One region of the Bradyrhizobium sp. LTSP857 genome, then DNA from elsewhere that is predicted to be linked to it. Evidence: riboswitches for the same ligand, from Rfam matches in the RefSeq annotation. Region 1 holds a riboswitch; the other holds the start of a gene.

The links. A riboswitch is a leader RNA that binds a small molecule or an ion and turns the genes downstream of it on or off. The one in region 1 is predicted to bind cobalamin.
Region 2: another riboswitch for cobalamin. It lies ahead of UP06_RS31415 (TonB-dependent receptor); the one in region 1 lies ahead of UP06_RS41625 (TonB-dependent receptor).

What each region holds. Positions count from the first base shown of each region.
Region 1 is NZ_JYMS01000039.1:5,753-11,464, forward strand. It holds gene UP06_RS24850 (PepSY domain-containing protein) at 1-1,048, opposite strand, end outside; gene UP06_RS41625 (TonB-dependent receptor) at 1,061-3,418, opposite strand; cobalamin riboswitch at 3,535-3,736, opposite strand; gene UP06_RS24860 (histidine phosphatase family protein) at 3,812-4,384, shown strand; gene cobT (nicotinate-nucleotide--dimethylbenzimidazole phosphoribosyltransferase) at 4,391-5,443, opposite strand; gene cobF (precorrin-6A synthase (deacetylating)) at 5,459-5,712, opposite strand, start outside.
Region 2 is NZ_JYMS01000046.1:417,392-423,103, reverse strand. It holds gene UP06_RS31420 (adenylate/guanylate cyclase domain-containing protein) at 75-1,811, shown strand; gene UP06_RS31415 (TonB-dependent receptor) at 1,833-4,262, opposite strand; cobalamin riboswitch at 4,386-4,591, opposite strand; gene UP06_RS41725 (hypothetical protein) at 4,756-4,932, shown strand; partial or broken gene UP06_RS31410 (fumarylacetoacetate hydrolase family protein) at 5,460-5,712, shown strand, end outside.

The sequences.
Region 1 (5,712 bases):
GGCCATCACTCGGTCGTTCGCTCACGCCTGTCAGGGTCTGGCTGCCCAGCACGACACGGTCACGGCGATAGATCGTGCGGTTGAAGGCAAACCATTCGACTTCACGCACAGCGGACGATTTCTGCTCAAGACCTAACGACGAGGCCGTCCTCCAGTCCGGTGCAGCGCTCAACTCGCCAACTTCGCCCGTGGTCAATTGCCCCCGCGAGAACAGCAGCCCATGATCCATCGAGAGCCAGCCGCTGACAATCCAGGTCAGCAGGAAAAATGTCACGACAAGGCCCATCAGGTGATGCAGGGCATGCCAGCCGCGGTAAGGTGAGCCCAGCAACCCTCCTCGACGCTTGATCCGCGCGAGCCCAAGCACTGCACCGAGCAAGGCCGCGATCGAGGCTAGCAAGGACAATGTCCAAACCACACGATCCCACAGCTCCCAATCGCGTCTGAGGATCGTTGGATAAATCCAGTGCAGAACGCTTCCGGCGAGATTCCAGCCGCGCTCGCTCAGCGTCGTATCCAGGACGACTTCGCCGGTGAGCGACGAGACATAGACCTCCGTGCCGGCGGCATCGCCAAGGGCCACCCGGAACAAGGGCCGGTGACGGTCGAAACCGTTCGGCACGGTCCATTGATCATAGTTCCTGCGCGCAACGATCGTGGCCTGCGCAGCATCGATCCCGCGGCTGCGGGCGTGGTCCCGCGCGATAGCAAGCGCAACATCGTCTGACGTGACAGTCGCGTCCCGTCCGTCCGAGGCGCGGACCGCGCGCACAAGCAGGATTCCCGACACGATGTAAACCGGCCCGTCGCTCCGCTGGATCAGGCGAACGCGCGTTGCCTCGGTGATGCCGCTGGAAGCCACCGCATCGGCGGCCCCGATGACCACCTGAGTACGATTGATCGGCGCCAACGCGGCAAAGCGTTCCGCTTCCGTCAGCGACGGAAACGGAACGAAGTGCATCACGATCCCGGTCGCGAACCACATCGCGAACAGCAGGCAGAACACGACCCCGAGCCAGCGGTGCAGCAGGACGATCGCGTCCATCATGCGTTCAGTGCCCTACCATTTGAACGCCGCCGAGATCTCATACGTGCGCGGCGCGCCCAGCAATATCTGGTCAGGATAGAACGGATCGCCCCAGATCGCATATCGCTTATCGGTGAAGTTGCGCACCCGGAAGGTCAAGCGAGCCTGGTCGACCGCATTGAAGACCGTCTTGGGGATATCCACGAAGGCATAGACGTCCCCCACCGTGTAGGCGTTCAGCGTCACGGTGTTGGCATCGGTGTTGTAGCGATCGCCGACATGGCGGCCGACAATGCCGAGCTCCACGGGCCACGACGTCAGGAAGCGGTATGACGCGCCAGCATTGGCGACGATGCGCGGCACGTTCGGTGGCGTATTGCCGGAGAACGAGCCGCCAACGAAGTTGTAGTCGGCATAGCGCGCATCGACATAGGCGATGTTGCCCCAGAGCCGCAATGGTTCGATCGGGCGCACAGATGCGGCGAGCTCTACGCCCTTCGATTCCTGCCGCCCGGCGATATTGAGCGCCATCCCGCCGGCTGCGGCATAGACGTTCTTGCGCAGGATATCGTAGGCCGAGAACGACCACTCTGCCCGGCCGTCCCACAACAGGTGCTTCACGCCGGTCTCATAGGTGCGCGAGGTCGTGAGATCCAACGGCTGGGTCGGCGCGAGCAGGAAGATGTTGTTGGCGGAGATGTCCGCACCGGTGGCGTACTGGCTGAAGAAGGTGAGGCCTGGAATGGCCTCCCAGGTGTAGCCGATACGGCCTGTTACCGGTGCCCATGACTTCGAGAACGGGAAATTCGCGTTCTCCAGACCGTTCACGTCGGTCGAGTTGCGGTCGAGACCGATATGTTCGACGCGCAGGCCACCGACAAGGGCGAAGGTTCGCGTCAGCTTCAGCCGATCCTCGAACGACAGCGCCTCGTTGTCGATACGCGCGGTCTGCTGCTTGGTCGTGAGCAGGCCGTAAAAGCCACGGTCGGGGTCGACCAGCGAGACGGAATCGCTGGGGAAATTCGCTGCACCCGGCCTGACGAAATCGAGGTAGCTTGAGGACAGCGTCGAGACCAGGCGGTTGTCGAAGCCGGCGATGTTCGCATCCCAGGTCAGATCGGTGATGTTGCCGACAAGCCGCTGGCTGTGCGCGACATAGAAGCGGCTGCGGTCAACCGTGTTCGTCGCGGTGTTGAATGCCTCGACCTCGTTGTTGAACCACGAGCGCTCCGCGCCATAGGCATAGGCCTGGCTCTTCAGCGTCAGGTCAGGCGCCAGCTTCAGCTCGAAGCCGCCGCGCAGCCAGACCTCCTGTGCGACGTTGCGATTGTCGAGGACGTTGTAGTTGGTGTTGAAGGTACGGTCGTCGATCGTGATCGGGCCGAGATTCGATCCGTTAGAGGCAACATAGTTGCCCGAGACGATGCCGGCCGTCGCGTGCGAGCCGCTGAACGCGACCGGCACCAGCGGCGCGCCCCAATAGGCCTTGGAGCGGTCCTCGCGATATTCGATCGCACCCCAGACCTTGAGACTGTCGGAGATGCGGTAGTTGAGCTGGCCGGAGACGTCGAGCGTCTTGGTGTTGGTGTCGTCGGCAAAGCCGTTGAGCGAAGAGCGGCTGATGTCGAAGCGATAGTCGAGCCCCTGGACATTGGTGCTGCCGCCGGAGCCATAATGCGCGCGGAACGAATTCAGCGAGTCATATGAGAAATCAGCCTCATTCCGGATCGGTCCGGTGTGCGGCTGCTTGGTGACAAAATTGATCGCGCCGCCGCTGGCGCCCTCGCCTGACATCAGCGAGGCCGGACCTTTCAAAATTTCGACGGCTTCGAGATTGGCCGTGTCCATGATCCGCGAGGTCATGTTCTGCGGGCCGATCTTGATGCCATTGTAGAGCGTGTTGATCTGGCTGTTGGTGAAGCCGCGCATGGAGAAGGCTGACGGCTCGGCCGGATTGTCGCCGGCGGTGACGCCGACCGCGCCTTGAGCGACGTCGGAAACGGTGCGGTAGCCCTGCTCGCGCATGGTTTCGGCCGAGATCACCTCGACGGTTGCAGGCGTCTCACGCACGGTCAGGCCGAGGCGCGAGGCGCTTTCGGCCACCGCATTGGTATTGAGCGGCGTCTGCGCCGTTGCGGCCGGCACGACCGGCTTTGGCGCGACCGGTGCTGTGGCAGACCTGTGCGCCGTGGCGCGGCGCGCGCCCCGCCCCGCACGTGCCGTCGGCTTGGCCGGCTTGCGGGACTGTTCGGGCGCCGTCACTTCGACCGGCGGTAGCGGGTTGCGGGCTTGCTGCGCCAGTGCGGCAGGCATATCGACAGCGGCAAATGATGTGAGAGCGGCGGACGCAACCAAAAAGCGGCGCGGGCGCGCAATACGGACGGAAGACATGGTCGTAGACCTCGGTATGACGTCAGTGGCACGTCACAGCGAACCAAGGTCCCATCTTCGGCGTTCCAGCCCTCCGATGAAGCCAAATGTCTGTACTCCCCGACCGACATCTTCGCGTGTGACCACGGCTGACGGCAGGTCTCCTGGCTCGCGGGTCGTTACCACTTCGTCGCCTTCCCGGGACCGAGGACCCAGTGGCTCATGACGAAGGATTCATCGCTTACAGTTGCGGGGGCAGCCACGGCATTGGGGACAACATCCCCGCACCGCATTCCCTTTTCATCCCCTCTCGGGGAAACCGTCACGATCATCTAGGATTACGATCAAGACAGAGTCAATGTGCCTGTTGCGGCGTTGTTGCCACAGCGACCAACTTTCCCTGGAGATTTTCGCATGGAAGGCGAGACCTTCCTCTGGCTGATCCGTCATGCAGTCGTCGACGGCGTCGCGGGCACGATCCACGCACCCGACGCGCCGGCTGATCTCAGTGACCGGGCGCAGCTGGAGGCGCTACAGCGGTACCTGCCGCGGGAGGCCGCGAGCTATGCGAGCCCGTGGCGGCGCACGGTCGAGACGGCACGCGCGCTAGGGCTCGATCCCGCGCTCGTGCCAGAGTTCAGCGAACAGGATTTTGGCGACTGGACCGGCCGGCGGCATGACGAGCTCGCGGCAACGCGCGGCGACGCCTATGCGCAATTCTGGAATGATCCCGCCCGCGCAAGACCGCCAGGCGGGGAAAGCTTCGAGGATCAGGTCGCGCGCGTGCGGCTGGGTCTCGCACGCATCGGAGCCAGATCGGCAACGCTCGTGGTGCATTCCGGCACGATCCGCGCCGCACTCTGCATCGCGCTCGATCTGACGCCGCAAGCGGCCTTGCGCTTCGTGATCGATCCGCTGTCGCTGACCCGGATCGACCGGCTCGCGACCGGCTGGCGTGTCGTCTCCGTCAATCAGCGCGTGGCCTGAGCTGGGTCAAGCCGGCCGATCCGGGACGTTGGCCTGTGCAAACGTCGCCATGCCGTTGTGAAGGCTGCAAGCGAGGCGCACCAATGGCAGCGTGATCGCGGCGCCCGATCCCTCACCGAGCCTGAGATCGAGGCTGATCAGCGGCTGCACGTTCAGCGCGCGGAGCACCAGCCGATGCCCCTGCTCTGCCGATTGGTGCGACGGCAGCAGGAACGGCTGGCACGACGGATTGATCCGCACCGCCGCCAATGCCGCGACCGACACGATAAAGCCATCGAGCAGCACCGGAATGCGGCGCTGCGCAGCCGCGATGATCGCACCGCAAATCGCTGCAATTTCGAGACCACCGACGGCGCACAGGATCTTTTCGGGCGTGGCACCTGCAACCCCATGGCGCGCGATTGCAGCATCGATCACCCGCGCCTTGTGCGCTCGGCCGGCGGCATCGACACCGGTGCCGCTGCCTGCGATCTCCTCGGCGCTGACGCCGAGCAGGCCGGCCGCAATCGCCGCCGACGCCGTGGTGTTGCCGATGCCCATCTCGCCGAAGATCAGGAGATCTGGTTGAGCCGCATCAGCGCGGGCGACTGCGCGCTGGCCGGCCTCGAAAGCGAATGCCAGCTCGGACAGTTCGAGCGCCGGTTCGACGCTGAAGTCACGGGTGCCGCTGCGCGGCTTGTCGGTCACGATGCCCGCCATCTCCTCTTGCGCCAGTGTGCCGGCGTCAACCACCTCCAGGCTGGAGCCCAGCTCGCGCGCCAGCACCGAGATCGCGGCACCACCCGAGGCAAAATTCGCCATCATCGCGATTGTCACCGCTTGCGGATAGGCCGACACGCCCTGCGCGACGATACCGTGATCGCCCGCGAAGATGATGATCGGCACGCGCGCTGCGCGCGGCTGTTCGGTCGCTTGCAGGCCTGCAAGCTCGATCGCGAGCTGCTCGAGCCGGCCGAGCGCGCCGGTCGGCTTTGTCAGCTGCGCCTGCCGCGCAATCGCCGCCTCGCGATGAACCGCGGAGATATTTGGGCACTTTTGGGAAACCCATTCGGGGGGCATGCTGCCTCGCTTGCGTTACGGCCTGCGCTTGAGAATGTAGCTGTCCATGATCCAGCCGTGCCGCTCGCGCGCGTCCTGCCGCGCGGCAACGATGCGCGAGCCGACCTCGGCGAGCACGCCGGACATGGTGATTTGATCGGGCATGCCGAGATAGGCGCCCCACCAGATGTGCAAGCCGTTCGGATCGAGCGACTGGAACGCGGTGCCGCCGTCGAGCATCACGACAACTGTATCGACGCCTTGCGGCCAACCGATTTCACGCAAGCGGC
Region 2 (5,712 bases), on a different contig from region 1:
GCGCATATTCCCGCACCAAAAACCGGTGTAATGAGTTCCCGGACCCGTCCTTTTTCAGCTTTTGTTCCGCACATATGCCGATTTTCAACCAGACGATCCGGCGCAAAATCGTCGGCATCGCCCTCGGATTGATCGTCCTGATGCTGGTCACCTCGATCCTGTCGATGGTGATGTCGAGCCAGGTCGGAATCCTCCTTGACGAGCTGACCGACCGCTACATCCCGGCCTATGGGGATCTGGCGCGCGCCAATATCCGTTCGCTGGAGCGATCGGTCGCACTGCGGCGCATGGTCATGATGAAGATGCAGGCGCCTTCCGAGGAGGAGGCCTATGCGGCGCGTCTTCGCGAGTTCGAGGAGGCGGACCGGAAGATCGACGAGGAGGCCGAGGCCGCGCGCAAGCACATCAACGCGATCATCGACGATACACGGACGCCTTCCGACAATGCCGCGCTGGCGCGGATCGAGACCCGGATCGAGACCGCCGTCACCGAGCTGCGCCGCGACCAGAACGAGGACCATGCAAAGCTCCTCAAGCAGATCGACGCCAAGCAGATGGCGGAGGCGAGGGGCACGCTCGAGCACATCGACGCGCTGCGCGACCAGTTCAACCAGAAGATCGACGCGATCCGTTCCGACATGCTCAAGCAGGTCTTCGCCTCTACGTCGCAGGTGATCCGCCACCAGCGGCAGGCGATCATCATCTCGGGCATCGTGACCCTGCTCGCGGCGATCGTCGGATTTGTCTTTGCGCTATTGGTCAGTAGCGGGATCACCCGTCCGGTGCGGCTGCTGCTCGCCGGCACCCGCGAGGTCGAGGCCGGCCGCTTCGACAAGGCCATCACTGTCTCGACCCAGGACGAGATCGGTGAGCTTGCCGCTGCCTTCAACCGCATGGTCGAGCAGTTGCGCCAGAACGAGCGCATCCGCGAGACCTTTGGCCGCTACATCGATCCCAAGGTGGTGCAGGGCCTGATCGACCGGCCGGAGGTCGCCATCGACGGCCAGCGCCGGGTGATGACCATCATGTTCTGCGACATGAGCGGCTTCACCTCGATGAGCGAGGGCATGACCCCGCGCGGCCTCGTCAAAGTGATGAACCACTATTTCACGGTGATGTCCGGCCCGATCCGGAACAACCGCGGCGTCATCGACAAATATATCGGCGACGCCATCATGTCCTATTGGGGCCCGCCCTTCATCGAGGAGGACGAGCAGGCCGTTCTTGCAGGCCTTGCCGCCGTCGACATGATCGAGCAGGTGCCGGCGCTCCAGAAGCAATTGCCGGATCTGCTCGGCATCCGTGCCATGCCCGCGCTCTGCGACCTGAGGATCGGCATCGCCACCGGCGAGGTCTTGACCGGCAGCATCGGCTCTGAGCTGATGATGAGCTTTACCGTGATGGGCGACGCGGTGAACCTCGCCTCGCGGCTGGAGGCAGCCAACAAGGTCTACGGCACCCGCATCCTGATCGCGCAGGCGACCGCAGATGCGATCGGATCGCGTCTCGAATTGCGCGAGATTGATCGTCTCGCAGTGGTGGGCCAGAGTGCACCGCAACCCGTCTTCGAGGTGATGGGCAGGACGGGTGCGCTGACCGCGCCACAGGAGAGCCTGCGGCAGCACTATGCCACGGGGCTCGCGGCCTATCGCGCGCGCTGTTTCGATGAGGCGCGCACGGCGTTCAACGCCGCGCTGGAGAGCGTCCCCGGCGACGGCCCCTCGCAAACCATGCTCACCCGCATTGTGCAGTTCGACACCAGTCCGCCTGCTGCTGATTGGGACGGCGCCTGGCGGATGGAGCAGAAATAACCGATTCAGGCCGAGCGCAGATCACCACTTGAACGAAGCGGCCACCTCATAGCTGCGCGGTGCGCCCAGGATGATCTGGTCGGTGTATCCAGGGTCGCCCCAGGCGGCGTAAAGCTTGTTGGTCAGGTTCTTCACGCGGAAGCTGATCCGGGTCTGGTCGACACCAGGGAAATAGGCCTTCGGGATGTCGACGAACGCGAACGCGTCGAAGATCGTGTAGGCGTTCATGATGACCAGATTGTCCTGGAAGTTGAAGCGGTCGCCGACGTGACGGACCGAGCCCCCGATCTCCACCGGCAGTATTGTGTCGAAGCGATAGGACGCACCGGCATTGGCGATGAAGTTCGGCACGTTTGGCGGCGTCTTGCCGGAATAGGATTGGAACACCCCGTTGTCGTCGACATAGTTGAAATCGATGAACCGCGACTGCACGAAGGCGACATTGCCCCACAGCTTCAGCCCGCCAACCGGGTTGATCGCGCCTGCGATCTCGATGCCCTTGGATTCCATCTTGCCAGCCACGTTGAACTCGATGCCGCTTTCGGGGACATAGACGTTCTTGCGCTCGATATCGAAGGCCGAGAACGTGAACTCCGCCCGTTTGTCGGCCGATTGCACCTTCACCCCGGTCTCGTAGGTCCGCGACGTCGTCAGTAGCAGCGGCACTGACGGCGCGAGGATGAAGATGTTGGCCACGGTCGGATCGGCGGCGGTCGCATACTGGCTGTACAGCATCACGCCGGGCGCGATGTCCCAGGTGTAGCCGACCCGTCCAGTGATCGGATTGAATTTCTTCGAGAACGGGTAGCCCTTTGCCGACTCCAGGGTGCCGTCGGGAAAGAAGCGGGTCCGCGCCAGCTCGATATCCTCGAAGCGAATGCCGCCGATCAGGGCGAAGGTCGAGGTCAGCTTGAGCCGGTCCTCGAACGACAGCGCCGTCATGTCGAGATGCGTGTAGATCTTCTCGTCGCTGCGGGGCCCATAGAGGCCGCGGTCCGGATTGAGGAGGTCGACGTAATCATTGAAGAACAGCGTATCCTGCGAGACGTTGAACTGGCTGCTGCTCGCCGCCACGGTGGCGACAAATCGATTGTCCATTCCGCCGATGTTGGAATTGATCGTCAGGTCGGTGATGTTGCCGTAGAGCCGCTGTGCGTGATCGAGCGCCAGGCGCTCGCGATAGATGCTTTGCGCGCCGGCGAAGTTGCCTACGGTCTGGTCGAACGACGAGATCTCGTTGTTGAACCAGTGCCGGTGGGCATCATAGCCGTAGACCTGACTCTTCAGCGAGATGTTGTTGGTGATGTCCCATTGAAAGCCGCTGCGCAGCCAGAGCTCGCTGGCGCCGCTGTGATTGTCGAGCACATTGTAGTTCGTTGTCAGCGTGCGCGCGTCAACGGTGACCGGGACCGGCGTGCCGCCGCCGAGATAATAGTTGCTCCACTGGCCCGACACGATGCCGTTGGTCGGCACGATGCCCGGTGCGTTGACCGGCACCAGCGGCGTTCCCCAATAGAAGCGGTCGCTGTCCTGCTTGTACTCGGCCGCGCCCCAGATCTTGAAGCTTTCATTGACGCGATAATTCAGCTGGCCGGAGACGTTGCTGAGCTTGGAGTAGGTGTCGTCGATAAAGCCCTTGTCGTTGGAATGGCTGATGTCGAACCGATAGTCGAGGCCGTCGACCAGCATGCTGCCGCCCGATCCGTAGCCGGCGCGGTAGCCGTGGAATGAGTCGTAGGAGGTGAAGGCCTCGTTGACGATCGGCCCTATGTGCGGCGCCTTGGTGACGTAGTTGACGGCGCCGCCGGTTGCGCCGAGGCCCGCCACCAGCGAGTCCGGTCCCTTGATGATCTCCACTTGCTGCAAGCCGGCGACGTCCATGGGGCGGCCGGTCATGGTCGACGGCCCGATCGGGATGCCGTTGTAGAGCGTGGTGAGCTGATCCCCGCTGAAGCCGCGCATCGAGAAGATGGCGGGCGCGCCAGGTGCATCGCCGCCGGTCACGCCAACCGCCGCCTTGGCAACGTCGGTGGTGGTTCTGATGCCCCGGTCCTGCATGGTCTGCTGGCTGATGACCTCGACGGTGGCCGGCGCCTCGCGTGCCGTGATCCCGAGCCGGGAGCCGACGTCAGTGACGGCGGCCGTGTTCAGCGGCGTCTGCACCGTGCCGCTCGGAGGCAGACTTGCCGGGGCCGCAACGGCCGGAGCTGTGGGCTTGCGCCCTGCGGCCCGGCGCGCTGTACGTGATCTCTGATTGCCGGGGCTCACGGCGGCAGCTGGCCTCGGACCGGACGGGGAGACGACGATCGGGCCGACCTCCCGGGAGGGCTTATCCTGGGTCGCACTTTGCGCGATCGCCGTGGAAGACAGCGATGCGGACGAGAGCAGGGCGATCAGGAAGGCACGCGAAAACCCTGGCGTGACGCCAGAAGCGAAATGTGGATTTTGCACAACAATACTCTGCGGCGACGCAACAAAATGTCACCGCGGTTGCCTAGTCATCTGCCTTCGCCCCAGGCGGCAGATGCACCGGCTACTTGTCCGACATCGAGGCACCCCGCCCAATGCGTTCGCGCGTGACCATGGCTGGTAGCAGGTTTCCTGGCTCGCGGGTCACTGCCTTCGACCACCTTCCCAGAGACCCAAACGGGCTCCAGTGGTTTTCTGGTCGTCGGCTATCCGCCTACAGTTGCGGGGGCAGCCGCGGAATAGCCCGCCGAGACGGGCGCACCGCATTCCCTTGGAGAGTCCTTGCAGACACTACCGATCACGAAACTGGCACCTGCTTTGGGATGCGTCAATATCGGGAATGCCTGCGGCGCAACGCGCCTGCCAAGTGTGTCTTTCCGGACAAAAAGAGATTCTACTCCATAATGATGTTGGCCGTGACCTATTTCCCGGGCTTAGATTTGTCGTCCTTGAGGCGTTTGATGGGGATACGCCGATGACAGATCTTGAGGACAGGCTGGAACGGTTCGAGACGCTCACCGCCGAATGCGAGTTGATCACCAAGCTCGCCACCGACAGCAAGAAGCGCGAATTTTACCTGAAACTTTCCGAGCAATACCGCCAGCTGGCGGTGGATATGCGGCAGGCAATTGCGACCAAGGCCGCAGCCTGACGCCGCGGAAGGGTGACAGTCGGATCGAGGCGCGATGCCGGGCATCCCTGCCTTTGCGGGATTTCGCGCGATCGCAAGCCGTTCTTAACGTTTGGCACGCATCCTCGATGCGGATGTGAGGGATGCCCATGCAATTCCTCATGTTGGGAATGCCGGGGCTCGTTGCGATGCAGCAGTCCCACGGAGTGCGGTCCCATGCGTCTCCTTGTGGTCATTGTGTTTGCCCTCATGACGGCAGCGTGTAATCAGGAGCAGGATATCACCGGCTCGACCGCGTCTTGCCCGGTGCGGAACTACAGCTCCTACAATGCCCGCGACATGAACCAGTGCGTCAATGCCTGCAAATCGTGCGACCACGGCAATACGGTGACTTGCACCACCTCCTGCACGCTCAGGGGTGCGCACTGAGCGGCGCATCGGGGGCTTTGCAAGGATCGTTGCACGGATCGCAACCGCGCCATCTCCCTGCCGCCATCGTTCCGGATGGATCGACCTGATAGGCTGGTTCCAGCGTCAGGGGACATCGGATGAAATTCGCAAGCTTTGAAATCGACAACGCCGCCTCATGGGGCCTGGTGGAGGGCAATGACGTCGCCGATCTCGGTGCCGTCCCGGGGAGCCGCTACCCCGACCTGAAATCGGCGATCGCCGCAGGCGCGCTGGCCGAGGCCGCAGCTTCCGCTGCCAAGGCCAAGCGTCATCCGCTGTCGAAGATCGCCTTCCTGCCGGTGATCCCGAACCCGGACAAGATCCTCTGCATCGGCCTGAACTACGAAAACC